3 regions of the Brevibacillus sp. WF146 genome follow, and region 2 is predicted to be linked to each of the others. Evidence: riboswitches for the same ligand, from Rfam matches in the RefSeq annotation. Region 2 holds a riboswitch; each other region holds the start of a gene.
The links. A riboswitch is a leader RNA that binds a small molecule or an ion and turns the genes downstream of it on or off. The one in region 2 is predicted to bind cobalamin.
Positions count from the first base shown of each region.

Region 1 (9,816 bases), 1.6 Mb from region 2:
GTATCGCTGCGCAGTCCATGCAAAGGTGGCGCTCCTTTTTCCCGCAAATCGCTGCTCCGCTCGGTAGGGCTCACAAGTCGCTCTGCCTGGAAACATGCTTCTCCTTCGATTCAATAGGGTTGTCTTCAATCTGCGACGCCGTCCAGCGGCGTCCGTCCCACTCGGCGACGAGGACGGCGCCGTGGCCCACGCCGTCCACCTGCCAGTAGCGGCGGGGATCGTTTTCCACCCAGGCCGCCTGAAACCAGCGGATGACGCCGCCGTGGGTCACCAGGCAGACCGTATCGTCCATGGAGACGGACTTCGTCAGCCGCATCAGCCAGCGATCCACCCGCTCCCCCAACTGGGCCAAGGTCTCCCCGCCGGGCGGAGCGCAGTCGAACGGATTGTCGTACCAGCGGCGGGCGTGCTCGCCGTCCCGGGCCATCAGCTCGTCATAGGTAAGCCGCTCCCACGCGCCAAACGACAGCTCGCGCAGAGCGGGAACGGCCCTGGGCTCCAGTCCCCAGACCGCTGCCAGCCGTTCCGCCGTTTGCCGGCAGCGGAGCAAATCGCTGGTGTACAGCGCCGACGGACGTTCCGAAGCGAGCAGCCGGGCCACCTGCTCCGCCTGCGCGCAGCCGTGCTCGTTCAGCGGCACATCGCTGTGTCCCAGGTAGCGGCCGGCGCGGTTCTCCTCCGTCTGTCCGTGCCTCACCCACATCCATCTCACGGCCACCAGCTCCCAATCAGGATGAGCAGCATCACGGCTTCGGCGCTCTCGATCAGGGCGCCGTAGCAGTCGCCGGTCAAGCCGCCCAGCTTGCGGGCGACGGAGCGGGCAAACAGCAGGCTGGCCGCGAGCGACAGCACGACGGCAGTCACCGCCCGGACGTCGGCGATCCACCAGCCCAACGCCAGCACCAGCAGATAGCCGATACCGATGTGCCAGGGGCGGAGCGCCTCGCCGACGCTTTTGCCGATGCCCTTTTCCCCGGTGACGTACGGCCAGCAGCGGATCGCCAGCAGCACATGCGTGCGGGCGGCGGCGGGCACCAGGAACAGACAGGCGCTGAGACCCGGCCGGTCAAGCTCGGCCAGCGCCGCCGTCTTGACCAGAAGCAGCACGATCGCCGCCAGCACCCCCATCGCGCCGGTCCGGCTGTCTTTCATGATCGCCAGCATCTGTTCCCGCGGCCGGCTGCTGCCCAGACCGTCCGCCAGATCCATCCAGCCGTCCAGATGCAGCCCGCCGGTGATGTAGACCCAGCAGGCCATCGTCAATACGGCAGCGGTCAGCGGCGCAAACGCCCACAAGGCCGCCTGATGCGCCCCCCACAGCACGAAGCCGATCACCAGCCCGACAGCCGGGTACCAGGCGACGCTCTTCTTCCAGGCTTCTTCTGACGGGCGCAGCCAGGGAACAGGGATGCGGGTAAAAAACGACAGGGCATGAAAAAACGCGTTCATCCTTTAATCCTCCAGGGAATGCCGGCCAAGACGGCGTAGACGGTATCGGCCCGTCTGGCGGCCAACTGGTTGACGTCGCCCAGCACGTCGGCAAACCAACGGCCCAGCTTGGTCATCGCGACGCCGCCCAGACCCACCTCGCTGGTCACGGCGATGACGGTCCGGCCGCCGCTGCAGGCGGCATCCAGCCACTGCTCCGCCTCGTCCATGAGCGCCCGCGAGATCGCTTCGTCCCGCCAGGACGCTTCCGGCACGCTCATCAGCCGCGTGCTGATCCACGTCGACAGGCAGTCCAGCAGCACCACCGGATACCTCTCCATTTGGGGAAGGGCAGCGGACAGGGTGCCGTTCGTTTCGGCCAGTCCCCAATCTCGGGGTCGCCGCGCCCGGTGCCGCTCAATCCTTTGCTTCATTTCCTCGTCCCATACCTGGCCGGTGGCCACGTACAAGACGGGGCTTCCCGTCTGTGCGGCCAGTTCTTCGGCGAAGCGGCTCTTTCCCGAGCGGACGCCCCCGGTCACCACGATCAGGCTCAGCGCCGCTCCCTCCTTTCGCTCCACACGTCCCGCAAGGCCGCCAGCAGGCGGTCGTTTTCCTGCCGGGTGCGGACCGCGATGCGAAAATCGCCGGGCGTCAAGCCGGGGTACATGGCGCAGCTGCGAATCAGGATGCCCCGTCTGCCCAGCATCTCCTGCAGTTCCGCCGCCGTCAGTCCAGCCGGACAGCGCACGAGTAGAAAGTTGGCCTCGCCCGGCCAGACGCGCCAGCCCAACTCCTTCCCGATGACGCCGGACAGATAGGAGCGCTCCTCGGCGATCAGCCGCCTGGTATCCGCTGCGTAGGCGGATTCCTCCAGACAGAGCTCCCCGGCCGCAAGCGCCAGACTGTTGACGCTCCAGCTCACCTGCTTTCCCCGCAGCCGTTCGATCAGCGCGGGAACGGCGACGGCGTAGCCGAGGCGCAGCCCGGGGATGGCGAACATCTTCGTCAGCGAGCGCATCACGAGCACGCGCGGAAACCGGGAAAGCCTGTCGGCCAGCGTAAACTGCCGCTCTTCCGCGACAAAGTCGAGAAACGCCTCGTCGACCACCAGATGCGTGTCCGTCTCGGCCGTCCAGCCGGCCATCTGCAGCAGTTCGTCCGGTTCATACAAGAGGCCGGTCGGGTTGTTGGGAGAACCGACAAAGACGAGGTCCGCCCGTTCAAACAGCCGGTACAGTTCCGCCTCGTCCGGTTTGAAGCCGCGTTCTTCCCGGCCCGGGCACGCCAGCACGCGGGCGCCGAACTGCTTGGAAAGTTGGGCATATTCGGAAAAGCAGGGCGTGACGATGCCGACCGTCTTTGGCTGCAGCGCGAAGATCACCAAGGCCATCGCCTCGGCCGCCCCGTTGGTCGGCAGAAGCCACGACGCCGGCAGGTTCAGCTTCGCCGCCAAGGCGCTGCGAAACGACCGGTGCCCCGGATCGGGATAGTGAACCACCTGGGGCAGCGCCTCCCGCAGTCCTTCCAGCACGCGGGCTGGGGGGCCCAGCGGGTTGATGTTGGCGCTGAAATCCACAAATCGCCCGGCTTCCACGCCGAAGCGCTCCGCCGCCGTGACCAGATCGCCGCCGTGGCCGAACACCTCCAGCACGTCCGTCATCAATACTCCACCCCCAGGACGGCGGGGATGCCCTCGTCATAGTAGTGCTTGACCGCTTTCATCTCCGTCACCAGATCGGCGATCGCCGTGATTTCCGGCCGCGCGTCTCGTCCCGTAATCACCAGATGCACGTGGCGCGGCCTGTTCTTGATCGTGTCCAGCACATCGTCCAGCGGCAGCACGTCCGCCACGGGAAAACGCTCAATCGCCAGCGCGTTGTTCAGCTCGTCGAGAATCACCACGTCGTACTGGCCGCCCATTACCTGCTCCTTGGCGTAGCGCCACGCTTCCCGCAGGGCGGCGCGGTGCTCCTCGGGCGTTTTGGTCCAGGTAAAGCCGACGCCTTTCTGCACCATCTCGATTCCCAGCCGGTCAAACACGATCTTTTCCCCGTAGGTGCGCTCCGGCGACTTGATAAACTGAACCACCAAGACGCGCTTGCCGCGCCCGGTCGCCCGTACGGCCAGCCCGAGTGCCGCCGTCGTCTTCCCTTTGCCGTCCCCGGTGTACACCAGGACCAGTCCCCGCTTGTTGTCCGGTTTGTTCATCGGCCCGTTTCCTCCCCTCTCGCCGGCCAACCAGGGACGCGACGCCAAACGGTCCGCTCCCTGTAGGCCATCGCAAACACCGTTCACATTTTCTTTCCAGAAACAACAAAAAACGCCTTGCTTTCCCTGGAAACCAAAGGAAGCAAAGCGTCGACACGACGTCCACGACAATCCTCACCTTTTCCTTTGACCCGAAGGAAATCAGTGCACACGCAAAACAGGCAGGTCTCCTGGCTTGAGGATCGCCGCTTTCCTTCTCCTTCCCACTCCCGCTGGAGCAGTGGATGGCTGTCGCCGTGAAGGAAAACTCCCCTCTTACAGTGGCGGGACCGCGTTGGATTTTCACCAAACTTCCCTTTTAACTTCACCCACCCGGAAGCGTCCGCGCAGGTGAAGACCTGTTTGCTCCGTATGAAGCTGTCTGTGCCGCACATGACTGGCACTTGTCTCCATCATAACAAAAGTGGCCGTGGATAGGAAGGAAAAAGCGGGGGTTCAATGGGCTGTCTTATTCGCTGCGAGTCGTCGTGCCGTCTGGATTCATGATTTCATCCTCGATGGTTCCATTCACATTGGAGTAAAAATGTAGATCGTGATTCGGGCCTTGAAGGTAAGCGATGGTGTACAGGTACACCCGTTCATCTTTCCAGCCGATGAAGAAAGCGGCTCCTACTTTTCCACTGCGAATTCCTTCTTCATCAATGACATGGTCGGGCACCGAAGGCTGGTAATCCTCCTCTGTGAAAAAGCGGTACAGCCAGAATTCTTCACAGCCGTTTTCGAGATCCCCCTGGTCATCCACGAGAACGTAACGGTCTCCGAACAGTGCGGCGACTTCTTGTTTGGATGAGCCGATTTTTACGTTGTCTTTTATCCTGGCAACGGTTTGCAGCACATCTTCTTCACGAACGGTCTGCCTTTCTGGTGAGGATACGAAGATTCTGTCAAACGAATCAATGGTATAAAAGGTGACCAAGATCGCGGCAATGGCTACGGGAAGAGTTAGGTATAGGTACGTTTTTCTTTGCAAAATGGTTGTCCTCCTTCGTTATTGAATAGAAAATGTAACACTCTCACGCTTTAAGTCATGAGAGTGTTTTTAAGTGGAGTTAATCTAGGATTTACCCAAAATTTTCTTTTCTCTTTCAGGCGACAATGAAGTCTTCATAATCTTATTGATATCTTTTTCTGTTAATTTGAAATATTTTTTAAAGTTTGTCATTGTACGCTCTGACTCCTCAATAGAGTCCATCCATCTAAAAAATTCGTCCTTACCAACGTAATCGATAAGTAAAAAGTCGAAGAAGTATTCCGGATCGTCGAACTTTTCCTCGTGTTGTCCTTGTGTATCTCCCCCAAGATCTATATTTAATAGTGAAGGTCTCTTTTCGGGCCAAAAAACCCAGGGAGAAAACGTATCGTAATCACCCGGATAAGTCATTCCTTTTGCATTTACATCGAAGTGTAAATGGTAACCAGTGGCTCCACTTTTACCAGAGGTAGCAATTGTTGTACCTTTGCTTACTGTTTTATTAGTTGTAAACTTTAACGTTCCGGGCTCCAAATGCAAGTATCTTGTAATTAGGTTTTTTCCGGTATCCGGATCAATATCATTGTGTTTGATCGGTTGAACATACCAATCCATACATCTTTTTCAGCATCAGTTTTCCCTCCCCATAACAACTTTGTTCAAATACCAATATTTACTATATAATATATATTAAGATTTGTTAACTACCATCTTAAAATATTGGAATTATCTAGTGTTTTATTGTGAGAAGATAAACACTTTCACAAGCGCTGGAACAGTACTCGGTAATGACAAGTATGATAACGATGCAGCTAGCCCAACCCCTGCTGCCATCATTCCGGGAAGAAAAATCGTGAGGATTTGTGCCGCAGCAGGATGTGTGCCCATTGATCCTTGCTGAAAGAATCCGTTTACTGTATCTCTATGATTCGTTACGATAGCTGCAAAACCATTCAAACACACAGCACGGAGGTGACCCGTATGACATACCCCCCGATTCCGCACGAGCCGCGCAGCGATTCCGCACCGCTTCCGCCTCTGCGGGAATGCGGCGATCCCTTGGTTCCCCTCTCGACGCTCTCGCCCAGGATCTCCGTCTACCCCGCCTACTACCATCAAGGCTATCAGGGTGCCCTCCCGGAAGCGTACCTGCGCGAAGGGGCGGCGCTGCGGTTGGCCCAAGCGGCCGGGCGGCTTCCCGACGGCTATCGGCTGGTGGTGCTGGACGGATGGCGTTCCCATCGGGTGCAGGCTTCGCTGTACGAGCGGTTCAAGCAGTCGCTGATCGACCAGGGCTGGCAGGAAGGGGAGGCGCTGGCCCGCGAATTGGACAAGTACGTCGCCTCTCCCACCGTCGACGTGCACAAGCCCGCCCCTCACCTGTCCGGCGGAGCCGTCGACCTGACGATTGCGGGGCCGGACGGCTGGTTGGACATGGGCACGGCGTTTGACGACTTCAGCGAGCGGGCAGCGACCCGCTACTTTGAACGCATGCGCGACCCGGACGAGACCGAGCGGCGCATCCGCGACAACCGCCGCCTCTTGTACCATCTGATGACGGAAGCAGGGTTCGTCAACTATCCCCAGGAGTGGTGGCACTACGAGTACGGCACCCTGAACTGGGCGAGACAGACGAACGGACAAGCCATCTACGGCGGACTTGTGGACTTGTTCCAACGAAAAGTTCAATGATGCGAATGTCTCCTGGCCGAATTTGAGCCGGGCGAGATGCTTCCCACACGCAAAAAACAGCCCTTTGTGCCGCCGGTGTTCCATCCGGTGCACGCGGGCTGTTTTTTGCTTGCATTCGCTGTTCGTCTCTGCCGCTTCCCTCAGCCTCTCAGCCGGTTTACCCAGAAACCGCCTTTCAGGTGCTTCGGCTCAAACGAGATGACAAACGCTTTCGGCGCCAGGTTGTTGATCAGCATCCACAGCTTTTGCTCGTTGCTTCGCTTGGTCAGCACCTGCATGACCAGCCGTTTGCCGTCTCTGCCATCCGCCACCCAGGAGGTGACGCCAAAGCCGTGTTCTCTCATCTTTGCCGGCAGGTCAAGCTCCGGCGAATCGACGACCACCTGCAGGGTGACATACCCCAGTGCCAGGTACTCCTCGATCCGGCATCCCAGATAGACCCCCATTCCCCATCCGATGCAGTACGCGGCCAGATTGAGCGGGTTGTCCAGATTGTCCAGGACGATCGCCAACCCTTTCAAGTAGACGAATACCTCCACCATCGACAGCAGGGAGGCCAACAGCCGGTACCCTTTGATCACCAGGATCATGCGCAGCGTAAAAAACGACACGTAGAGGATGTTGATGCCGACAATGATGAGAATGATCTCGTATCCCACTGGTTAGCCCTCCAGCCCGTTTTCGGGCGTCTTCTCTAAACGGCTTCGATTATAATACGTCCGGGACCGGGTGTAAATTGCCCTCGCCGGCCCCAATAAAAAGAACCACGTCCACCCCCCGACTATTCGGGATGATTGAACGGGTTCCACGGTACAGTTCCCGACCCTGCCGCCCGGCTCCTACTGCTCCCGGCGCAGCCTCGCGTCAAACACGAACGGGCCGAACGGCAAAAGCGACGCGACAAACGCGCCCAGCACCCGCAGGAACGACCAGCGGTGCACACTCGCGGCGTGTACAACGGCGATCAGATACAGCACAAAAAACAGGCCGTGAAGCGCGCCCACGATCGTGACGGCCAACGGATAATGAAAGAAGTACTTCAGCGGCATGGCAATCCCGAGCAGCACGAGAAACGAGATGCCTTCCGCATACCCGACGGCGCGCAGGCGCCCGATAGGCGTATGAAACACGTGACCACCTCCATTGCTGAAAACCAATCACTAGCAGAATGATAAACGAAACCGTTGGAAAACGTTGAACATCCAGATTCGTTCCACATACGTTCATACTTGCCCGGCAGGCGAACGAAAGCCCCGTCAGCAGCCGATGCCCCCGCTCCTGCATCAACTGCCGCATGTCAGGGGGCTTCTTCCCGTCCGTCAGCAGACCGATGAATGATCAGCCCCACGCGTATGACCGCCGCTTTCGGCTACACCCGTTCCCGCTCCGCTGTTTTTGGACGCACCTGTGCAGCGGGAATTTTCACCCGTTCGCCGCCCATCAGGAGGATTCCCACGACCGCCAGACAGGCCGGGATCAGCGCCCACATGAACGTCTGGGCAATCGACGAGGAGAGGACCGCGGTAATCTGCTCCAGGACAGGTGCCGGAATGGACGCCCGGGTTTCCGGAGTCAGCACCGCCCGCGGATCGACCAGCGCCCCTGCCGGAACGCCGCTGCCTTCCCCGGCGAACACCTCTTCCATGCCGCTCTGGAACAGGTTGCGCTGCACGATCCCAAACACGCTCACGCCCAGCGTCATGCCCAGCGAGCGGAAAAACGAGTTGGTCGAACTGGCTGAGCCCCGCTGACGCATGTCGAAGTTGTGGATCGCAGCCATGCCCAGCACCGAGAAGGAAAAGCCGACGCCAAAACCGGTGAGGACCATGTAGACGGTCACCAGACCGCGCGAGACCTCGGGCGTCAGCGTCCCCAACAAAAACATGCCGGGCAGGAAAAAGGCGGCGGACAGCAGCATGATGTTGCGGAAGCTGGTCTTCGTTGTCAGCATCCCGCCCGTTTGGCTGCCGAGAACCGACCCGAGCATCATCGGGGTGAGCAGAAGACCCGAGTTGGACGCCGAGCCGCCAAACACCCCCTGGATAAAAATCGGGATGTAGACGGTCGTGATGATGAAGGACGCCCCGTACAGGAGGGACACCACATTGCTCGCGGCAAACAGCCGCTGCTTAAACATGGAAAACGAAATGATCGGCTCGGCCGCCCGTTTTTCCACGTACAAAAACACGGCGAACAGCGCGGCAAAGGCAGCAAACAGGCCGAGAATCACCGCGGAGTCCCAGGCGAACTGATTGCCGCCCAGCTCCAGTGCGAACATCAGGCTGACCACGGCCCCTACCAGCGTGATCGCGCCCCACCAGTCAATGCTCTGCTTGCGGTGTTCCAGCGACTCCTTGTAGTACGCGGAGATGAACCAGAGCGACAGGAGACCGATCGGCACGTTGATGTAAAAGACCCAGTGCCAGCCGAAGTACTCGGTGATGTAGGCGCCGAGCAGGGGACCGACGACGCTGGACGTGCCGAACACCGCCCCGAACAGGCCGGTCATTTTCCCCCGCTTCTCCGGCGGAAAGACGTCAAAAATGATCGTGAAGGCAATCGGCATCAGCGCCCCGCCGCCAATCCCCTGGATGGCCCGATAGATGCTCAGCTCGACGATGCTGCCGGCCGTCCCGCAGAGGATGGACCCGAGCAAAAACAGTACCAGCCCGAACACGTAAAAGCGTTTGCGGCCGTACATGTCGGACAGTTTGCCGAAGATCGGCATCCCCGCCATCGTGGCCACCATGTACGCCGAGGTGACCCAGACAAACTTGTCCAGACCGCCCAACTGGCCGACGATCGTTCCCATCGCAGTGGCGACGATGGTGTTGTCCATGGACGCCATCAAGAGACCGAGCAGGAGCCCGGCCACCACAACATTCACGTTACTTTCCTTGGCGATCACGCCGATCTCCTCCTCGTTCGTTTTCACTATGAACATGATTATAGCCAATTCGGGCTGCAAAGAAAAAACCCTTCCCTCCCAACTATACGGAGAGAAGGGCACAAGAATTTCATCCTGTTTCAGCTTTTCAGCACGTCGTGGTCGACGTAGCGCTCGCCGTTCAGCTCGCTGATGACGTTGATCGCCACCCTGGCCCCGTCGCCGGCGGTGATGATCGTATGAACGCTGACACCGGCGCACGTTCCGGCCGCCCAGATGCCCTCCACACTGGTTTTGCCGTCCCGGTCGACGTCGATCACCGTCTTGATCCGCGGCTCGGTGCCGGGCTTGGTCGCCACGCCGATCTTTTCCGCCAGATCGACCAAGACGCCGGTAGCGAGGATCACGTGTCTGGCTTCAAACGTGCCTGCGCCGTCCGTCTCCACGGTAAAGCCCTGCTCCGTTTTGACGATGTTGGTCACCTGGCCAGCCACCAGCTCGGCGCCAAATTTTTCCGCCTGCTTTTTCCCCGTCTCCACCAGGTCAGGGCCGGTGATCTCCATCACGC
Region 1 covers NZ_CP109943.1:3,800,698-3,810,513, forward strand. Annotated here, with positions in the region: gene A6764_RS18750 (histidine phosphatase family protein) at 71-703, opposite strand; gene cobS (adenosylcobinamide-GDP ribazoletransferase) at 709-1,449, opposite strand; gene cobU (bifunctional adenosylcobinamide kinase/adenosylcobinamide-phosphate guanylyltransferase) at 1,446-2,009, opposite strand; gene cobD (threonine-phosphate decarboxylase CobD) at 1,982-3,091, opposite strand; gene cobO (cob(I)yrinic acid a,c-diamide adenosyltransferase) at 3,091-3,639, opposite strand; cobalamin riboswitch at 3,842-4,056, opposite strand; gene A6764_RS18775 (hypothetical protein) at 4,148-4,669, opposite strand; gene A6764_RS18780 (M23 family metallopeptidase) at 4,754-5,284, opposite strand; gene A6764_RS18785 (M15 family metallopeptidase) at 5,651-6,361, shown strand; gene A6764_RS18790 (DUF2179 domain-containing protein) at 6,502-7,020, opposite strand; gene A6764_RS18795 (DUF3817 domain-containing protein) at 7,201-7,491, opposite strand; gene A6764_RS18800 (MDR family MFS transporter) at 7,731-9,269, opposite strand; gene A6764_RS18805 (FAD-dependent oxidoreductase) at 9,389-9,816, opposite strand, start outside.
Region 1: linked by a shared signal. The riboswitch ahead of cobO (cob(I)yrinic acid a,c-diamide adenosyltransferase) and the one ahead of A6764_RS04325 (energy-coupling factor ABC transporter permease) in region 2 are both predicted to bind cobalamin.

Region 2 (9,816 bases):
ATCATGAAATCGTGGGGATTTCCCTGGTGGGGCCGCGGGCAACCGAATTGATCGGCCAGGCCGCGCTGCTGCTGCACACGGAAATGACAGCCGAGGCGGCGGAGAACGTGATCGCGCCTCATCCGACGCTGTCCGAAACGCTCTGGGAGGCGGTTCGGGGCGGGATCGGCCAGGCTGTTCACGGATGACGTCAAGCAGGTCATCGCTGCCAGGCAGGCAAAGCGGTGACCCGCTTTCTTTTGTTCCGCCCCCTTCCGCCTTTCCGGTATAATAGAACCACGTACACATGGCCGGCAAAGAGGTGGAACCGTGTCTGTTCAACCTGATTACTTTCAGCAGTACCAACATGCGGATATCGAAGAACTGGCGGACATCATCGGGGATCTCCTGCAAAATCCGATCACGATCGAAGATGCCGACCACAGGCTGATCGCCTACAGCTCCCACGGGGAAAGCACCGACCAGGCCCGCTGGTCGACGATCATGGGCCGGCGGGTGCCGGAACACGTGCTGACCCGGTTGTGGAAGGACGGGGTGTTTCAGGAGCTGTTGACAAAGGACGACCCCGTGCACATTCCGGCAAAAGACGAGGTGGGGCTTGGCAAGCGGGTGGCGATCGCGATTCGCCGCGGCAGCGACGTGCTGGGATACATCTGGGCCCAGGAAGTAAACCGTCCCTTGACCGAGGAAGACGACGAAATTTTGCGACAGGCGGCGCGGGCCGCGGTGACCCGGCTGGTGCAGCGGCAGGGAAAGCGGAAGGCGGAGGAGCGGCGGCGCAAGGAGTTTCTCTGGGAGCTGTTGCTGGGCAATCACACCAGCGACACGCTGATTCGGCAAAAAGCGGAAAGTCTGCAGATGAGGCTGCCTTCCTCCTACCTCATCTGCGTCATCGAGGCGGCCGGAACGGGGCTGGAGCAGTACCTCTACCCGCTGCTGATGCGCGACAAGCTGCTGTGGGTGGTGGATGGCGGACAGATCGTGCTGCTGATCGGCCTCTTCGGTTCGGGCAAGGAGGGAAAAGACGAGCTGCTGCGCAAAACGGAGCAGTTTCTGGCCGACTCGCTCGGCAAGCTGGTGGCCCACGTCCGCGAAGGCCAGGTGACGGCCGGCTACGGCTGCGTCTACAAGGCCTACCCCGACATCGTGAAAAGCTACCGGGAAGCGCTCCACGCGGTCCGGGTAAAGCGGCTGTTTCCGCGCGAAACGGAAGGGATCCACGGGTACCACGAACTGGGCATCTACCGCTACCTGCTGAAGCTGAAGGAGTGGGACGAGGAGCAGGGCTACGAAAACGACCGGCTGGCCCGGCTCAAGGCGTATGACCGGGAAAACCAGACCGCGCTGATGGAGACGCTGGAGACGTACCTGGACGCTGCCGGCCGGGCGAACGTCACCGCCCAGCGGCTGCACATCCACATCAACACCCTGGGGTACCGCCTGCGCCGCATCGAGGAGATTCTGCGGGTCGACCTGGAGGACATGAACCAGCGCGCCGCGTTGTATCTGGAACTGAAAATGGACAAGTTGGACCGGGAACGCTAGTTCGTTTGTGAAAACACACAAACAGAGAGGCGAAAAGATTAAGGGAATCCCCAAGGAAACGCGTCCTGAAAACGCTGTACAATGGTAGTACACACGTTAATCGGCGTTGCGAAGGAGGACGTACTACCATGATTGTAGGGATTCCCAAAGAGATCAAGAACAACGAAAATCGCGTAGCCATTACGCCTGCCGGCGTGGCTGCACTGGTGCAAAACGGCCACACGGTTCGCATCGAAAACGGTGCAGGCCTGGGCAGCGGCTTTACCAATGACGATTACACGGCGGTTGGGGCGGAGATCGTCGCGACGGCGGCGGAAGCCTGGGCAGCCGATATGGTGATGAAAGTAAAAGAACCGCTTCCGTCCGAATACGGCTACTTCCGCGAAGGCCTGATCCTGTTTACCTACCTGCACCTGGCGCCGGAACCGGAACTGACCCGCGCCCTGATGGAGAAAAAAGTGGTGGCGATCGCGTACGAAACCATCCAATTGGACAACGGCGCACTGCCTCTCCTGATGCCGATGTCCGAAGTGGCCGGCCGCATGGCGGTGCAGATCGGCGCGCAGTTCCTGGAAAAGCCGTACGGCGGCAAGGGCGTGCTGCTCGGCGGCGTGCCTGGCGTGCAGAAGGGTGAAGTGGTCATCATCGGCGGCGGCATCGTCGGCACCAACGCGGCCAAAATGGCGGTCGGCCTGGGCGCCAACGTCACCATCATCGACGTGAACGCCGATCGCCTGCGCCAACTGGAAGACCTGTTCCAAGGCCGCGTGCAAACCCTGATGTCCAACTCGTTCAACATCGCCAACGCGGTGAAAAAGGCGGACCTGCTCGTCGGCGCCGTGCTCATCCCGGGCGCCCGTGCGCCTCGCCTGGTGACGGAAGAAATGGTCAAAACGATGGCGCCGGGCTCCGTGATCGTCGACGTGGCCATCGACCAGGGCGGATCCATCGAAACGATCGACCGCATCACCACCCACGACAACCCGACCTACGAAAAACACGGCGTGATCCACTACGCGGTCGCCAACATGCCGGGCGCGGTGGCGCGCACTTCCACGCTGGCCCTGACCAACGTGACCGTGCCCTACGCCGTTCAGTTGGCCAACAAGGGCTACCGCCAAGCGATCCTGGAGAACCGCGCGCTGGCCAAAGGGGTCAACGTGATCGACGGCAAAGTGACCTACAAGGCCGTCGCCGAAGCGCACAACCTGCCGTACGTCTCCATCGACGACGTGCTGCTGGTGAAAAACTGACCGGGCCGGGACGATCCCAGCCGACACAGCACAACCGTGACCAACTGCCTGCCCTGCCGATCGGGGCGGGCAGTTTTTTTGCCGGGAGATCGGGTTTGAGAGAATACAGGCATAGGGAATGAGGATAATAGTTGCTAAAGGCGCCGGCTGCCGGCAGGCAGGAGGAGTTGTGACGGAATAGCCGCCTGCTGCGGATGGACCAGTGTCTTCCCTAGATATTGGCAGAAGGTTTTCCGTAACCGGAGGGAAAGGGTACTTCTCTCGTAGTGCGTACCCTTTTGCAAATATGGTATGCTACTAGGCAGTAGAACGAGTGAGGAGTGCAGCGATGTATCAACTGGTCAAAAAGTTCCTGTTTCAGATGGACGCGGAAGAGGCGCACGAGAAGACCATACACGTGCTCCGGTCAGTGGAAAACTCCGCACCGGGCAAAAGCATCCTGAAGATGGTGTACCAGTTCCGCGACGAACGTTTGGAGACAAAGCTCTGGGGCATCCGCTTTCCCAATCCGGTGGGACTGGCCGCCGGATTTGACAAAAACGCCGAAGTCTACCACGCGCTGGCTTCGCTGGGCTTCGGGTTCGTGGAAGTGGGCACGATCACGCCGCAGGGACAGCCGGGCAATCCGCAGCCGCGGCTGTTCCGCCTGCCGGAGCAGCAGGCGGTGATCAACCGCATGGGTTTCAACAACTACGGCGCCTACACCGCCTCGCAAAACCTGGTGGACTACGCCTATGCCGACATCCCGATCGGCATCAACATCGGCAAGAACAAGCTGACGCCCAATGAGGAAGCGGCGGCCGATTACAGCAAGTGCCTGGACCTGCTCTATCCGTACGGCCACTACTTTGTGATCAACGTCAGTTCGCCCAACACGCCCAACCTGCGCGATTTGCAGGAGTCGGAAAGCCTGCGGGCCATCATCCGCGAAGTGAAGGCCAAGGCGTCCGAACTGGAGATGCGCGGCGTCAAGGCGAAGCCGATCCTGGTGAAGGTGTCGCCCGACATGGCGGACGAGCAGATGAGTGACGTGGTCAGGACTGCGGTGGCCGAGGGGGCGGCCGGCATCATCGCCACCAACACGACGCTGTCCCGCGATGGGGTGGAGAGCCATCCCTACGCCGAGGAGGCGGGCGGCTTGAGCGGAAAGCCGCTGGAGGAGCGGTCCACCGCCTGGGTAAGAGAAATTTACCAGGAAGTGGGGGACAAGGTGCCGATCGTCGGAGTGGGCGGTATCTTCACCGGCGACGACGCCTACCGCAAGATTCGCGCCGGCGCCAGCCTGGTGCAGGTGTACACGGGGATGATCTACCGCGGGCCGGGCATCGCCCGCCAGATCAACAAACGGCTGGTGCAGCTATTGAAGCGGGACGGGTTTGCCCGCATCAGCGACGCGGTGGGCGTGGACGCGCGATAGCGCACCTCGGGGCAAAAGCGATTCTCCCCTTTTGCTTTCGCGGGGGTTCGTATATAATGGACGCAAACGTCCAAGAAAATGATGGAAAACGGAATACAACGGAGCTAGGTGCCCTTATGCATATAAGGGGTAACAGGGAATCGGGTGAAAATCCCGAGCGGTCCCGCCACTGTAACCAGGGAATTCTCTTTTGACAGGCCACTCGCCGGTCGCCGGACGGGGAAGGCAAAAGAGCGTGATGATCTGGAAGCCAGGAGACCTACCTAGCTGCCGCACCCAAAAGCCTTCGAGGAAAGGAGAGGTGAGCCCAGGCAGCACGACTGTTTCGTTTCAGGGAGTAGTCGTCTATTGACATTGCGCAAAGCTCATCCGGCCGGATGAGTTTTTTTCTTGGACGTTCGATGTCGAACCAGATAGGGAGAGGATGCTGAATGAGCCGTTCGCGTTCGCTGATGAGCGGATTGCTTGTGACCGGATTTGTCCTGTACTTTGTACTGAATGAGCCTGAGACCGGATACGCCATGCACATCATGGAAGGCTTTTTGCCGGTGGGCTGGTCGCTGTTCTGGTGGGCCGTGTTTCTGCCCTTTTTCCTGCTGGGCCTGCGCTCCATCAAGCGGCTGGTCCAGGATAACCCCGAATTGAAGCTGTTGTTAGGCGTGGCGGGGGCGTTTACCTTTGTCCTGTCCGCGCTGAAAATTCCGTCCGTGACCGGGAGCAGTTCCCACCCGACCGGGACGGGCCTGGGAGCCATCCTGTTCGGCCCGCTGGTGATGTCGGTGCTGGGCACCCTGGTGCTGCTGTTCCAGGCCCTGCTGCTCGCCCACGGAGGCTTGACCACGCTGGGCGCCAACGCGTTTTCCATGGCGGTGGTCGGGCCGTTTGTCGCCTACGGGGTGTATCGGCTGGTGCTTCGGGCCAACGGCGGCCAGCGGCTGGCTGTCTTCCTGTCGGCGGCCCTGGCCGACCTGAGCACGTACGTGGTGACGTCGCTGCAGTTGGCGCTGGCGTTTCCGGCCGCTTCCGGCGGTGTCGCCGCCTCGTTCGCCAAATTTGCCGGCATTTTCGCGCTGACCCAGGTTCCGCTGGCCGTAAGCGAGGGGCTGCTGACGGTGCTCGTCTGGAACTGGCTGCAGTCGTACAACGCAAAAGAGCTGATGCAGCTGCCGCTGCTCAAACGGGAGGGGATGTAAATGAAACGCTGGTCCAACTGGGTGCTTTTGCTGCTGGTGGCGGTGCTGGCCGCGCTGCCGCTGGTATTGGTGAAAGATTCGGAGTTTGGCGGGTCGGACGGCGCGGCGGAAGAAGCGATCAAAGAAGTGGCCCCCGGCTATGAGCCGTGGTTCCAGCCGCTGCTGGAGCCGCCGGGCGGCGAGACGGAGAGCCTGCTGTTCGCCGTGCAGGCCGCCTTGGGCGCCGGATTTATCGGATACGCAATCGGCCTGTACCGGGGCCGGTTGAACAACAGCAAGGAACAATGATCGGGCAGTTGGATGCGCTCGCCTACACCAACCGGCTGCGCCGCCTGTCACCCGGGCGCAAGCTGCTGTTTGCCCTGGCGCTGATGCTGATCGTCCTGGCCAGCCATCCGCCGGTGCAGCTCGCCGCCTTTGTCTGGATCAGCGTCTGGATCGTCGGCTACGCCCGCATCCCCTGTCGCGTCTACCTGGTCGGCCTCGTTCTCGCGCTGTCGTTTTTGGCGGCGGGAATGCCGGCCCTGTTGGTGGAAGTGGCGCCTGTAACGGGGTGGGGCAGCGGCGCGAATGTCCTGGCCGCCTGGCAGTGGGGAGGCTGGGTGGCCTATGTGACAACGGACGGCGTCGCGCGGGCGGCGACCCTCTTGTGCCGCTCCCTCGCGGCACTGTCGTGCTTTTATTTCGTGCTCTTTACCGTGCCGTTTGCCGAGCTGCTCCAGGTGCTGCGCCGCATCGGCCTGCCGGCGGTCCTGACCGATCTCGTGATGATCATGTACCGCTTCGTGTTTGTGTTTCTGGAAACGGCAGCCTGGCTGCGGACCGCGCAAATCGCGAGGGGCGGTTATCAGGGAGTTCGCGCGGCGCTCCGCGACACCGGCAGGTTGGTCACCCGGTTGTTCGGAAGAGCGATGCTCCGGTATCGGCAGGTGTACCTGGGCATGATGGCGAGAGGCTTCACGGAGGACTTTCGCGTCGTCGGCCTGTCGGCACATGTCCGCTCCAAGCGGCACGAGCGGGAGGCGCTGGCCGGATGCGTGCTGCTGGCGGCATGGGAATGGTGGATCGGAGGATGAGACGTGACAACGCATGTGCTTGAGTTTGCCGACGTGCATTACACCTATCCGGGCGCCCGCCAGCCGGCGCTGAACGGCGTGACGCTGGCCGTGCCCGCCGGCCGGAGATGCGCGCTGCTCGGCCGCAACGGCTGCGGCAAGTCGACGCTGTTTCTGCATGCGAACGGCATTTTTCGCCCGCAAAAGGGACAGGTCCTGTGGAAAGGCGTGCCGATCAGCGCTCGCCGTGCGGAACTGCAGGCGCTCAAACGAAACGTGGGCCTTGTGTTTCAGGACCCGGAACAGCAGTTGATCGCCGCCACCGTCGCCGAGGATCTGTCGTACGGACTGTGCAACCTCCATCTGCCGGAAGACGAGATCAAGGAAAAAGTGCGGCGGACACTGGAGGCGTTCGGGATGAGTGAGTGGGCCGACACCCCGGTTCACCATCTGAGTCTCGGCCAGAAGCGGCGGGTGGCACTGGCCGGCGTGATGGTGATGGAGCCGGAACTGCTTTTGCTGGATGAGCCGACGTCCTACCTGGACCCGTGGCAGACGGAGGCCTTTGTCCGCGAGCTGGAGCGCATCCATGCGGCAGGCACCACGATTGTGATGGCGACGCATGACCTGGATTTCGCGTTTGCCTGGGCGGACTGGGTGTTTGTGATGGACGCGGGGCGGCTTGTGCTGGCCGGGGAGCCGGAGCGGGTCTTTGCCCGCCGGGACATCCTGGCCGACTTGCGGATGAAACCGCCCGCCGTACTGGAGCTGTGGGAAGCCATCCCCGGCCATGTGAAAGAACGGCTCGGCCGCGGCCTGCCCCGGACGCCGGGCGAACTGGCGGAGCGGCTGCGTTCGCTGTAACGAAGCGGCTGAAACCGTTGGCCGTTCGCATGACGCTTTTTTGACGCGAAAAGACCGAGGGACTGTGCCTCGGTCTTTTCGTTTCTCGCGGCAGATTCGGTTTTTCGCGGTTCCGGATCGGAGAGGAACCGGTTCGCCGTGCGGGCCCCGGCTTACAGATCATAGTACAGTTCGTATTCCTTCGGATTGACGGTGCGTTCCACTTGTTGGATTTCGCCGCGCTTGAGGGCGATCCAGCTTTCGATCACGTCGCGGGTGAAGACGCCGCCTTCCAGCAGGAAGTTGTGGTCCCGTTCCAGCGCGTTCAGCGCTTCTTCCAGCGAGCCGGGTGCGCTCTTGATCTCCTGTTTCTCCGCATCGGAGAGGTCGTAGATGTTGCGGTCAACCGGCCCGTAGCCCAGTTCGCGCGGGTCCAGCCTGCGCTTGATCCCGTCCAGGCCGGCCATCAGCATGGCGGCGAAGGCCAGGTACGGATTCGCCGTGGAGTCCGGGGTGCGGAACTCGATGCGAGCCGCTTTCGGCGTCACGGCAGCCACCGGAATGCGGATGGCGGCGGAGCGGTTCCCTTTGGAGAAGACCAGGTTGACCGGCGCTTCGTAGCCGGGCACCAGCCGTTTGAACGAGTTGGTGCTCGGATTGGTCAGCGCGATCAGGGCCGGCGCGTGATACAGGATGCCGCCGATGTAGTAGAGCGCCATTTGGCTCAGATTGGCGTAGCCGCCTTTTTCGTAGAAGAGCGGTCGTTCGCCGTCAAACAGGCTTTGGTGCACGTGCATGCCGCTGCCGTTGTCGCCGACGATCGGCTTCGGCATGAAGGTGGCCGTTTTGCCGTGCTTGGCCGCCACGTTGCGGACGATGTACTTGAACAGCAGCAGGTTGTCAGCCGTGCGCGTCAGGGTGTCAAAGCGGAAGTTGATTTCCCCTTGGCCGGCGGTGGCCACCTCGTGGTGATGGCGCTCCACTTTCAGGCCGGCTTGGGTCATCAGCGTGCACATCTCATTGCGGATGTCCATCTGCGTGTCGGTCGGCTGCACGGGGAAGTAGCCGCCCTTGTTGCGCACCTTGTAGCCCAGGTTCTGCCCTTCCTTGCCGGTGTTCCAGAACGCTTCCTCGGAGTCGATGTGGAAAAAGGAGCCGGACGGTCCGGAAGCGTAGCGGACGCTGTCAAACAGGAAGAACTCCGATTCCGGGCCGAAGTAGGCGTCGGTGGCCAGGCCGGTCTGCTTCAGGTAGGCCTCCGCCTTCAGGGCGATGCCGCGCGGGTCGCGTTCGTAGGGAGTGCCGTCCGGATTGCAGATGTTGCAGACGATGTTCAGCGTTTTCGCTTCGACAAACGGGTCGATAAACGCGCTGGCCGGGTCGGGCATCGCCACCATGTCGCTTTCCTCGATGCCTTTGTACCCGGTCAGGCTGGAGCCGTCAAAGGCGACGCCGTTGAGGAAGGTCCCTTCGTCAACCGCGTAGGCGGGGATGGTGACATGATGCTGGCGGCCGGGCAGGTCGACGATGCGGAAGTCGACATATTCGATGTTTTCTGATTCGATCAGGGAAAGAACTGCTTTCATATCCATAGCGATCACTCCATTTACGAATAATCATCGAGGTTTTCGTCTTAACGTTCGATTTTCGTCCGTTTCTATACTAGCGATTATAGTGGTTGGATTTTGGGACTGTCAAGAGGTTTTATCACGTTTTATGTCAGATTTTCTGACGTAATATTGCGGGGTGTTGCAAAAGGGTCTGTTTTTGTAGAATGGAGACAGACTATTTCGAACAAGAGTGGGAGGAAAGCGGATGAAAGTGTTGGTGTTGGGGGCAGGTGCGGTTGGCGGCTATTTTGGTGCCCGATTGGCGGAAAACGGGGGAGATGTTACCTTCCTTGTGCGGGAACGCCGGCGGCGACAGCTTCTGGAACGGGGCCTGCGCGTGCAGAGCGTGCACGGCGACATCCATCTCGAACAGCCGCAGTTGATCGTCGCAGGCGAAGCGGCAGGGCCGTTTGACGTTGTGATCCTGTCCAACAAGGCGTATCACCTGCACGACAGCCTGGAGGCGATCGCTCCGTACGTGGGCGAACAGACGGCGGTGGTGCCGCTGTTGAACGGGATCGCCCACATGGAGCTGTTATGGGAGCGTTTTGGACGGGAGCGGATCCTGGGCGGTCTCTGTTTTATCGAGACGACGCTGAACGAGGATGGCGATGTGGTGCAGACCAGCCCGACGCACGAAGCGGTGTTCGGCGAGTGGGACGGCGGGCGAAGCGAGCGGGTGGACGCGATGGAACGGGCCTTTGCCGGGACGGCGGCCTCGTTCCGGGCGAGCGCCAACATCCAGCGCGACATGTGGCACAAGTACCTGTTCATCACCACCCTGTCGGGCATGACCACGCTGATGAACGCGGCGGTGGGGCCGATCCGTGACGCTGCCTACGGGGTGGAGCTGACGCGCCAACTGGCCGAAGAGGTGGCCTCCGTGATGCGCGCTCTACA
Region 2 covers NZ_CP109943.1:896,179-905,994, forward strand. Annotated here, with positions in the region: gene lpdA (dihydrolipoyl dehydrogenase) at 1-188, shown strand, start outside; gene A6764_RS04310 (PucR family transcriptional regulator) at 310-1,545, shown strand; gene ald (alanine dehydrogenase) at 1,674-2,798, shown strand; gene A6764_RS04320 (quinone-dependent dihydroorotate dehydrogenase) at 3,127-4,215, shown strand; cobalamin riboswitch at 4,305-4,497, shown strand; gene A6764_RS04325 (energy-coupling factor ABC transporter permease) at 4,647-5,408, shown strand; gene A6764_RS04330 (energy-coupling factor ABC transporter substrate-binding protein) at 5,409-5,696, shown strand; gene cbiQ (cobalt ECF transporter T component CbiQ) at 5,693-6,484, shown strand; gene A6764_RS04340 (energy-coupling factor ABC transporter ATP-binding protein) at 6,488-7,327, shown strand; gene glnA (type I glutamate--ammonia ligase) at 7,480-8,898, opposite strand; gene panE (2-dehydropantoate 2-reductase) at 9,122-9,816, shown strand, end outside.

Region 3 (9,816 bases), 2.2 Mb from region 2:
ACGTGAAGTCGACGTGCCCGGGGGTGTCGATCAGATGCAGGATGTACTCCTCTCCGTCATCCGCTTTATAATTCAACCGCACGGCGTTCAGCTTGATCGTGATGCCGCGCTCCTTTTCCAGCTCCATCGTGTCCAGAAACTGGTCTTCCATTTCACGGGCCGAAAGCGCCCCGGTCAGCTCCAGAATGCGGTCCGCCAGGGTTGACTTTCCGTGGTCGATATGGGCGATAATGGAAAAGTTGCGAATTCGTTTCTGTCTTTCACGGCGATCCATCTGTTGTTTGTTCCCTCCCACGCCATCCAAAAGTCGCTTTCAGATCGCGTTCCGAAAAAATACACTAACGTCAATTATAACAAAGGCGGGATAGCGGAGCAATAAGCAGGAACGGAGCGGACATGACGAAATGCCGCGCGCGGCTCGGCCTTCTGCAGCGCGGCGGAGCGGAAGGAGAGGGAAGATGGGAGATGGAAGGGGCATGATTGGGCGCACCCCTTCTGGAGGAGAGGGCGGCGGGAGAATTAGGGGAGCAGCAGCCGGGTACGGCCCTGTCAGTGTGCAGAGCCGTACCTTTTCAGTTTCTGCACGATCTGCGGCGGAAACATCGACTCGAGGCTGCTCTGGTAACGGCTGCCGTCCTCCGGCATGCGGTGGCTTGTGACCTGGTACCCGGCGCTGCCGCCGCGAGAGACCCTGTACGCGATGTCAAAGACCATCGGGGCGCTGAGCGCGGGCTGCTGATGGTCCCCGCCCCTGCCGGTGATCTGCACCCATGCGTACACGCGCCGGCTCTCCGCATTGGGGGCTTCCACGCCGATCACGTCCAGTTTGACGTCCCGCTCACCGCCGAGCCAGTCCAGATCGCCCCGGACGCTCTGCAGGTAGCGGGTAATCAGCGGCGTGACCAGTTCCCGGTTGGCCGGCGACACGCCCTCCTTCACCTCGACGAACACCTGTCCGAAATGCTTGCCGCCGGAGACGACCTGCAGCTTCCAGATGCCCGCATGCGGCAGTACGATCCCGGAAGGAAAATGGCCGTCCGCGTCATACTGCGGTCCCGCCACCCGGTAGCTGCCCAGCTCCACGCGCTCCCCCTCGGTGCTCCACCCGACCAGATTCACTTCCGGGGCAAACGGGCCATTCAGCAGCCAGAACACGTTTTGCATCTGTCCTTCGTACAGCTCATCCGTGATGATGCGCACCGGCTTCTCGCCGACGTAGCGGAACGGTTTGCCGTCATGGACCGTCTCCGTCTGCGGCGACGGGTTCCACAGCACGGGAGGAGAGGAGACGAGGCCGAACAGCGGGGGTACGGTTGTCTCCGGCGCGGGGCCGGGGGCGGTCGGCTGCTTGGGCTGCAGCGCATCGGGCCACCACATCCACAGGGCCAGCAGCGTCACCGCGGCGGACGCCGACGCCAGAAGCGGTCCGCGCCTCTGCCGCTGCGACCGCTGTCTGATGCGCTTTCGCACGGCTTCTTCCATTCCGGGGGTAAACGTCACGTCCTTGCACACCGTTTCGTCGGCCCGCTCCTTCAGCTCTCGCAGCCATTGGTCCCGTTCCATTCCCATTCCTCCCTTGACGCCATCCGCTGTCTCAACTGCTGCCGGGCGCGGTGCAGCCGTGTCCGGACCGTTCCCTCCGTCACGCCAAGCACCTCGGCCGTTTCCGCGATGGACAGATCGGCGTAGTAGTGCAGCGCGATCACCTGGCGGTACAGCGGCGGCAGCTCCAGCACCAGGCGAACCAGCTCGTCCCGTTGCGCCCGCTCCATGACCTGCCGCTCCGCGGACACGTCGCTCTCCCGGCTGATCCAGGAACGAGGCAGCAGGTTGCGAAACGCCCAGGAGCGCAGGCACCCTTTGCACTCGTTCACGGCGATCCGGTAGAGCCAGGTGCGGATGCTGCTCTCGCCGCGAAAACGGGGCAGGTGACGGTACGCTTTCAAAAAGATGTCCTGCGTGATGTCTTCCGCCAGGCTGCGGTCTTTCACCATCAAGGTGACCAGGCGAAGCACGCGCGTCCCGTATTCCCGCATGATCTGTTCCAGCACCGCTTCCGCCGTCGGCTGCAGTTTCTCCACGCGGCGCGCCTCCCTTCGTGTGCATTCACCTGTTTAGATGCGGCCGGCCGACGGAATGTTACAACGTTTATGGCGAAAAACGGGTCCAGGTGCGCGGAAGTACGTCTTACGTCACCTATGCCAGACGGCTGCCTGACTGCCGCCCGTCCGCTCCGGCATGAAGAAAATGTGCGGCTTCCCCGTCCGGGGGTGGATCATCACGTCCGCTTCCACGCCGAAGACGTCGCGGATCAGCTCCGGCGTGAAGACCTTCTCCGGCGTGCCGGAGGTGACGATCCGTCCCTCCCGGATCACGTAAAGACGGTCGCAGTACATCGCGGCCAGGTTCAGGTCGTGCAGCGCGGCGAGGACGGTGACCCGCAGCATTTTCAACAAATCCAGCATGTGCAGTTGACATCGAATGTCCAGATGGTTCGTCGGTTCGTCCAGGACGAGCAGCTTCGCCTGCTGCGCCAGTGCCCTGGCGATCAGCACCCGCTGTTTTTCCCCGCCGGACAGCGACAGGTAGCTTCTCTGCGCAAACGCCTGCATCCCCACCCGGGACAGCGCCTCCTCACAGATTTGTTGATCCTCGGAGGTATCCGCCTCCCAAAACCGCTTGTGCGGAAATCGTCCCATCATGACGATTTCGGCCACGGTGAAGTCGACTTCCATCGAAGACTCCTGGCGCACCACGGCCATCCGCCGGGCCGCCTGCTGCGGCGACAGCCGGTAGAGATCATCGCCGTCCAGCGAGATCAGCCCGGCGTCCGGCTTCAGCACGCGGTAGATGCTCTTCAACAGCGTCGACTTCCCGCTCCCGTTCGGGCCGATCAGGCCGACGAGCTCCCCTGTCCGGACCTGCAGGCCGACATCGTGGAGCACTGCTTTTTTGTCGAGCGTCACGGAAAGGTCTTGGGCCGTCACGTTCACCGTCCATCACCTCCAAACGAATAGGAACTGCGGCGCATCAGCCAGAGAAAGAACGGTCCGCCGCACAGGGCCGTGACGATCCCGATGGGAAGTTCCTGCGGCGCGAACGCCAGTCTGGCGATCACGTCGGCCCAGACGAGAAATACCGCTCCCAGCAGGGCGCAGACGGGCAGCACCCGCCGATGGTCGGAGCCGACGACGATCCGCACGATGTGAGGCATCATCAGCCCGACGAATCCGATTGCGCCGCTGATGGCCACCATCACGCCGGTCAAAAGCGCGGTAATCACGAGCAGCCCCTTGCGGAACCGTTCCACATGCACCCCGAGCGTGCGGGCGGTCTCCTCGCCCATCAGCATGGCGTTCAACGACCGGTAGCGGGTCAGAAGAAACGCAAGCCCGGCGGTCACGGCAGCAGCCGGGAGGGCGAGAAACTCCCATTTGGCGCCGGCCAGGCTGCCCGTCATCCAGAACAGCACGGCCTGAATGCCGTGTTCTTGGGGAGAGGAAAAGACGAGCAGGCTGGTCGCGGCGGACAAGACGGCAGACACGGCGATGCCCGCCATCAGCAGGCGAACGGTGGCGTTTTGCCCGCCGAGCCGGGAGAGGAAAAAGACCAGCAGGAGGGCGCCAAGCGATCCGGTAAACGCGCCGACGGACAGGGCGTACTGGCCATACAGCCCGAACGCGCCAAACAGCATGACCGACGCGGCCCCGACAGACGCCCCCGAGGAGACGCCCAGGATGTAGGGATCGGCAAGGGAATTGCGGACGAGCGCCTGGATGGCCGCCCCGACTACGGAGAGGCCGGCCCCGACGAGGGCGCCAAGCAGGACGCGGGGGAGCCGAATCTCCCAAATGATCGTCTCCGCCGCCTTTGACCAGTCGGGCTGCACCCATTCGCCGAAAAACGGCAGCCTGGACAGGGCAATTCCCCAGACCGTACGGGGATGAATGTCAACCGAGCCCAGCGTAACGGCAAACGTGACGGACGCCAGCAGGAGAGCCGTCAGACCGACGAGAACCGCGCAGAACCAACCCCGGCCTCTCTCCCCGATGAAAAACGCTGCTTTCCGCAAACCAATCCCTCCTGTCGAATGTGGTGAGGCGGCGGGAGAGGACGGCTCCGTCCCGCCCGCACGGCCTTAGTCTTGAAACTTCTCCGGATAGAATCCTTTGGCGAGCGTCTCCAGGGCCATTGGCGCCCGGACCCCCTCTGCCGCTGCGGAGAGAGGGAGGACGATCAGCTTCTGGTTTCGAATGGCCGGCAGGTCGGCCAGCTCTTTTTTCGACAGCAGCAGCTCCCGTTTTTGCTCGACGGTCTTGTCGCCGTAGTCGACGATGACGATCACGTCCGGCTGCCGGTTGACAACCTCTTCCCAGTTGACGGTGGCCCAGCCCTTGGGGATGTCGTCGAAGATGTTTTTGCCGCCCGCCATCGAGATCAAGCGGGTCATGTAGTTGTTGGCGGCCGTCAACAGCTGATCCTCCCCGCTGTCGTAGACAAACACGCGCAGCGGTTTTTCCGGCTGTCCGATCCGCTTGGCGATCTGCTCCATCCGTTCGTTCATCCGGGCGATCAGCTCGTCCGCCTTTGCTTCCACGCGGAAAATGCGGCCGATGTTGCGGATGTCCGTGTACACGTCTTCCAGTGTGGGCGACGTCATGTTGGAGGACTGATGCAGATACGCCTTGATCCCCAGCTTCTCCAGCTCTTCCACCGTGCCCACCGCTTTGTCGGTGAAGGCGCTTTTCCATCCGGCGTAGACGAAATCCGGTTCCGCCGCCAACAGCACCTCCTTGGACGGGTATGTCTTGGACAGCACGGGGATTTTTTCATACGCTTCCCGGTATTCCGGCAAAATGCGGTCGTCCAGATAGGCCGTTCCCGCCATCCTGTCTGCCAGACCCAAGGCCAGCATGATTTCCGTCGTGTGCTGATTCAGCGTGACGGCCCGTTTGGGCGGCTGTTCAAAGGTCAGCACGCGATCGCCGTTTTGAACGGTAACCGGCTGCGCCGCTTCCGCTGCTGCAGGCTCTGCGGCCGGTTGCTGTTGACGGTCGTCCGGGTGGGAACTGCCGCACGCCGACAGGAGAAGGGCAAGCAGCACTGTTTTGACCAGCCAAAAGCGGGAATTGAAACGAAATTTTTTCATGACACGTCCTCCTCTGCATATTTGATAATCGCAATCATTACGTTTTATACAAAACCTCCATGATACGGTCTCGCCCGCTCGTTGTAAACCTTTTTCCCACGTGTTCCGCAGCAACAAAAAAGCATCCCCCGTGTTGGACGAGAGATGCCAGTCTGCATGCGGACACGACAAAAGAACAGACGCGGGGCGCCTTTTCTTTCCGTTCCCTGCTTTCCACACATCCCCATCCTCGTGGGTTGAGCGTGATCGCTTCACGGCAGGTCTCCTGGCTTGGGTTCATCGCCCCCTGCACCTTCCCATCTCCCCGAATCAAGCGAGACAGTGGCTGTCGCAGGGCGCTCCCCGTCACAGTGGCGGGACCGCGTCGGACTTTCACCGAACTTCCCTTTTAAGCGCCCGGGCGCACCTGCACCCGGACGGCACCGTGAAACGCGCTATTCCGTTTTTTCGTCTGAGCCTTACCCGATGACGGTCAGCTGTTTCGGGAACTGCGTCAATACCTCGCTGCCGTTTTCCGTCACCAGCACGTCGTCCTCGATCCGCACGCCGCCCACGCCGGGGAGGTAAATCCCCGGTTCGATCGTGAAGACCATGCCGGGACGAAGCACTGCCTGGTTTTGCCCGTGAACCGACGGATACTCGTGGACGTCCATGCCCAACCCGTGGCCCAGACGGTGCATGAAATACGGGCCGTACCCTTTCTCCTCGATCACGCGGCGAGCCGTCTGGTCGAGGTGAGCCAGCGTGACGCCGGGGCGCACCTCGGCGATGGCCGCTTCGTTGGCCGCGAGCACCGTCTCGTAGATCTCCCGGAGCTGCGGGCTGATCTCGCCGACCGCAAAGGTGCGGGTGATGTCGGACACGTAGCCGTCAGCCGCCACGCCCAGGTCAAACAGCAGCAGTTCTCCCTCGCGCACCTGCCGGCTGCCCGGAGTTCCGTGCGGCAGCGCCGATTTTTCCCCGGCCAGCACCATCGTGTCAAACGACGGCCCGTCCGCCCCCAGCCGCTTCATCTGGTACTCCAGTTCGGCGACGATCTCCATCTCGGTGACGCCCGGTTTCACTTTTTTCAGGCTCTCGCGCAGCGCCTCTTCCACCAGCCGCACGGCGTGCTTGATGCGGGCCACTTCCTCCGCCGACTTGATCAGCCGCATTTCGCGGAGCGGCTCTTCCACATCGGCGTACCGCGCTGCCGCCACGACCGCGCTCATCGCTTCGAAGCGCTCCACGGTCATGTGGCTCTTTTCGATGCCCAGCCGCGTCAACCCGGCGGGCAGCGCCTGTTTCAACACGTCGTACGGATTGTCCGTATCGGTATGCGTCAGAATCTGCTTGACGCCGGACGCCGCCTCGGCCGCCGCTTCGCGATCCAGCGCCGGGACGATCAGCGACGGTTCGCCCTGCGCCGGGATGATGAGGCCCATGAACCGTTCGTGGGGTTCCGTAAAAAAGCCGGTCAGATAGTAAACGTGTTTGGGCGAGGTGATCAACACCGCGTCCAGCTCTTCCTTTTCCATATACGCGCGCAACTGCTGCATGCGCTCCTGGTACAACTCGCTCACCCTGCTTTCTCTTGGTTTCTACTGCGAGGATACCATGTCCCCGGGAAAAAAAGAAGCGGACGGGCAAAAAAAACCGACGCCCGCACCCTGTGCCGGCTGTACGCGGCGGGCCATCGCTACCGCTGCACCGAACGGCTGCAGGAAATCCGCGTGCCGGTTCTGCTCGTCTACGGCCAGCAGGACAAGCGGATGTACGCATACGGCCGGATGCTGGCCGAGCACCTGCCCCACGCCCGGCTGGCCCTGATTCCCGGCGTCAAGCATCAGGTCGTCACCCGGGGCGCCGGGCCGTTTAACGAATGGTGCCGGGAGTTTGTCTTAATCGGTTGGAGGCGAGACTGACGATGTAAGGTGAGCGCAGAGGCATCCGTCCAGTTGGGTCAGCTCTTGGACCGGGCGGATGAAAACGTAAAAAAGCCGGTGCCCCAGAGGCTCCGGCCTATCCGTCAGATTTTTTCCGGCAAAAGTTCCACAAATCCTTAAACTCCGAGTATGTGCGGAACGGCTTGCTGAGTACGCGGTAAGGGAGCGATTTGAGAAAATGGGGGATGCTGCCCTCGACTTCCTCCTTCACCCGCTTCGGCTTGCTCATGATGCGGTGCAGGTAATTCAGGTACAGCTCCTTTTCGATGCCCGAGGTCCGTGCATCCGTCTTGCCGCACGTCTCGCACCTCACCTCGTACAGGATGTCGTCGATGTACGTCACTTCGTGTACCGTTTCGTTCATGCACGACAGACAGTACAGGGCTGCTTCCATCTTTTTCTTCCTCATCTGCTCTCCCCCCTTTGCGCCTTCGCCAGCAGTGCCTCCGCCAGCGCTTCGTCGATTACCAGTTTGTCAAAATAGCCGCCCTGCAGCACGCCCCAGACCGCTTCCAGCTTTTTGGTGCCGGAAGCGACGCCAACGACGGTGGGAATCCTCCGGAAATCGGCCAGCTCCAGTCCGATCACCCGATCGTTGAGGGAGTTGCCGATTTCTTCGCCGTCCCGGTTGTAAAAGCGGGAGCTGATGTCGCCGATCGCCTGGGCGGCCCGCAGATGCTCGATGTCTTCCGCTTTCAGGTAGCCCATCTGCTCCATCGTCGATTCGAACGGATTGCCCACGCCGACCACAGCCAGTTCCACCTTTTTCGCTTCTTCAAGCAGCGCTCCGATATCCGAGGACTCCAGCAGCTGCCGCTTCAGTTCCACTGACTCCACGATGGCCGGCGCATATAAGAACTGGCAGGTTCCGCCCAGCTTTTTCGACCACTCGTACGCCAATTGGTTGGAGTGAATCTCGATGCGATGCCGCCCGATGCCGCCGACCAAAGGGTATACCTTCATTTTATGGTGCTTTTCATAGGGATATTCGTTAACCAGGTGGTACAGCGTCGTCCCCCAAGAAATGCCGACCCGCTTTTTATTGCGAATCCAGCGGGTCAGATGCTGGGCGGCCGCCTTGGCCACCTGCTGTTTCACAATCTCCTCGTTGTCGCTGCCGTGAGCGGGAACCACGATCACTTCATCGATGCCGTAGGCCGCCTCCAACTGCTGCTCCAACTCCACCATGCTGACGGTCTCGTCACGAATGAAAATTTCCACGATGCCCGTATCCTTCGCCCGCTGCAGCAGCTTGGAGATGACTGGCCGCGAGACGCCCATCTTCTTAGCGATTTCCGCCTGCGTCAGCTCCATCATGTAATACATTTTGGCAACTCGTACCAGTTCCCGCTTCTCTGTCCAATTGTACATAGCGACCCCTCATCAAAACCGTTGCTATCTGTTTCCAATTTTCATTATAGCACAGTTGGTCGCAATCCATCAGGGGCGAAACACACCTCGGGAACGCCGGCAGGCGGCTTCATCGGACAGCGAGACGGGCGGCCTCCCTGTCCATCTGCTCGCGGAGGCGGCCGATCAGCGTCGATTCGGTAAACTCGACGTCGTCGTAGGTAATCACCTCGCCCAACGCCACCGGCCGCTTCAGCCGGATGTGCGGACCGATCAAACCGATCGGCAGCGCGTTCATCGCCTGTTTGTCGGCGGCGGTCACAATCCGGCCGTAGGCGGTAAAGCCGCCGATCCCGTCCAGCGCTTCGCCAGCGGCCAGCGCCTTTTTGGCCACGGCCACTGTTTCCGCCACCATCCCGTACTCGGGCGCGATCGTCGCTTCTTTCATGAGGTAGGCACGGGCGACCGAGAGCGGCGTCTCCAGACTGGTCAGGTGATAGGGGCGGTACAGCAGGTAATGGGGACCGCTGCCCATTTTCAGGTACTTCATCGTGTCGTGCACTTCCTGCATCGTGGAGGTGATGACGACAAACACCCCCGGCGCGACGCCGTCGATGTAATCCACCACTTTGGTGCGCTGAAGTATCCCTCCCTGTTCCTGCAGCGAAAACAACCGCGGCAGTTCCTCCAGTCGCGCTTTTCGCCCGTGCATCCCCGGCACGTCCGGGACGAAGCCGGTCGCGTTGGCGACAGCCGTCATCTCGACCATCGTCTTGGTTCCGTCTTGAAACGAGGCCAGCATTTTCGGGCTGGAGCCTTTCTGCAGGGCTTCCGCCCGGGCGGTATCCGGGTTAGCCTGCAGGTTCAGCGGGTTGTTTTTTCCCTTGCCCAGCGCGATGACGTCAAAGCCCAGCGTGTCAGCAAACTCGTACAGTTCCATGATCGCGCCCGGCTCGTCTCCGGCGGAACCGGTGTAGACGACGCCCGCCTCGTCGGCCAGCCGCTTGAGCAGCGGGCCGACGGTGACATCCGCCTCCACGTTCAGCATGACGATGTGCTTGCCGTGTTGAATCGCCTCGCAGGCCATCTGCGCCCCGATGTCGGGAATCCCGGTGGCGTCCACGATTACGTCAACGTTGTCGAGGCGCGGCACCATGACCGCATCGGTCGTGACGACGGCGCGGCCGCCCGCAATCCAATTGTCCGCTTTGTCTGGATCATTCGTTTCCTTCATCGCCGCTTCCGGCACGTCGGCCCGGCGAAACGCCTGCCTGGCGTTCTCGGGAAACAGATCGGCCGCCGCCACCACGCGCATGCCGCGCATGCCTGCGATCTGCGCAATCAGCCCTCTCCCCATCTGTCCGGCCCCGATAAGCCCGACCCTAATGCAGC
Region 3 covers NZ_CP109943.1:3,134,555-3,144,370, forward strand. Annotated here, with positions in the region: gene lepA (translation elongation factor 4) at 1-274, opposite strand, end outside; gene A6764_RS15635 (hypothetical protein) at 550-1,563, opposite strand; gene A6764_RS15640 (sigma-70 family RNA polymerase sigma factor) at 1,533-2,081, opposite strand; gene A6764_RS15645 (heme ABC transporter ATP-binding protein) at 2,193-2,993, opposite strand; gene A6764_RS15650 (FecCD family ABC transporter permease) at 2,990-4,006, opposite strand; gene A6764_RS15655 (ABC transporter substrate-binding protein) at 4,139-5,149, opposite strand; cobalamin riboswitch at 5,387-5,591, opposite strand; gene A6764_RS15660 (M24 family metallopeptidase) at 5,608-6,702, opposite strand; gene A6764_RS15665 (alpha/beta fold hydrolase) at 6,862-7,053, shown strand; gene A6764_RS15670 (hypothetical protein) at 7,151-7,483, opposite strand; gene A6764_RS15675 (sugar-binding transcriptional regulator) at 7,480-8,445, opposite strand; gene A6764_RS15680 (NAD(P)H-dependent oxidoreductase) at 8,555-9,816, opposite strand, start outside.
Region 3: linked by a shared signal. The riboswitch ahead of A6764_RS15655 (ABC transporter substrate-binding protein) and the one ahead of A6764_RS04325 (energy-coupling factor ABC transporter permease) in region 2 are both predicted to bind cobalamin.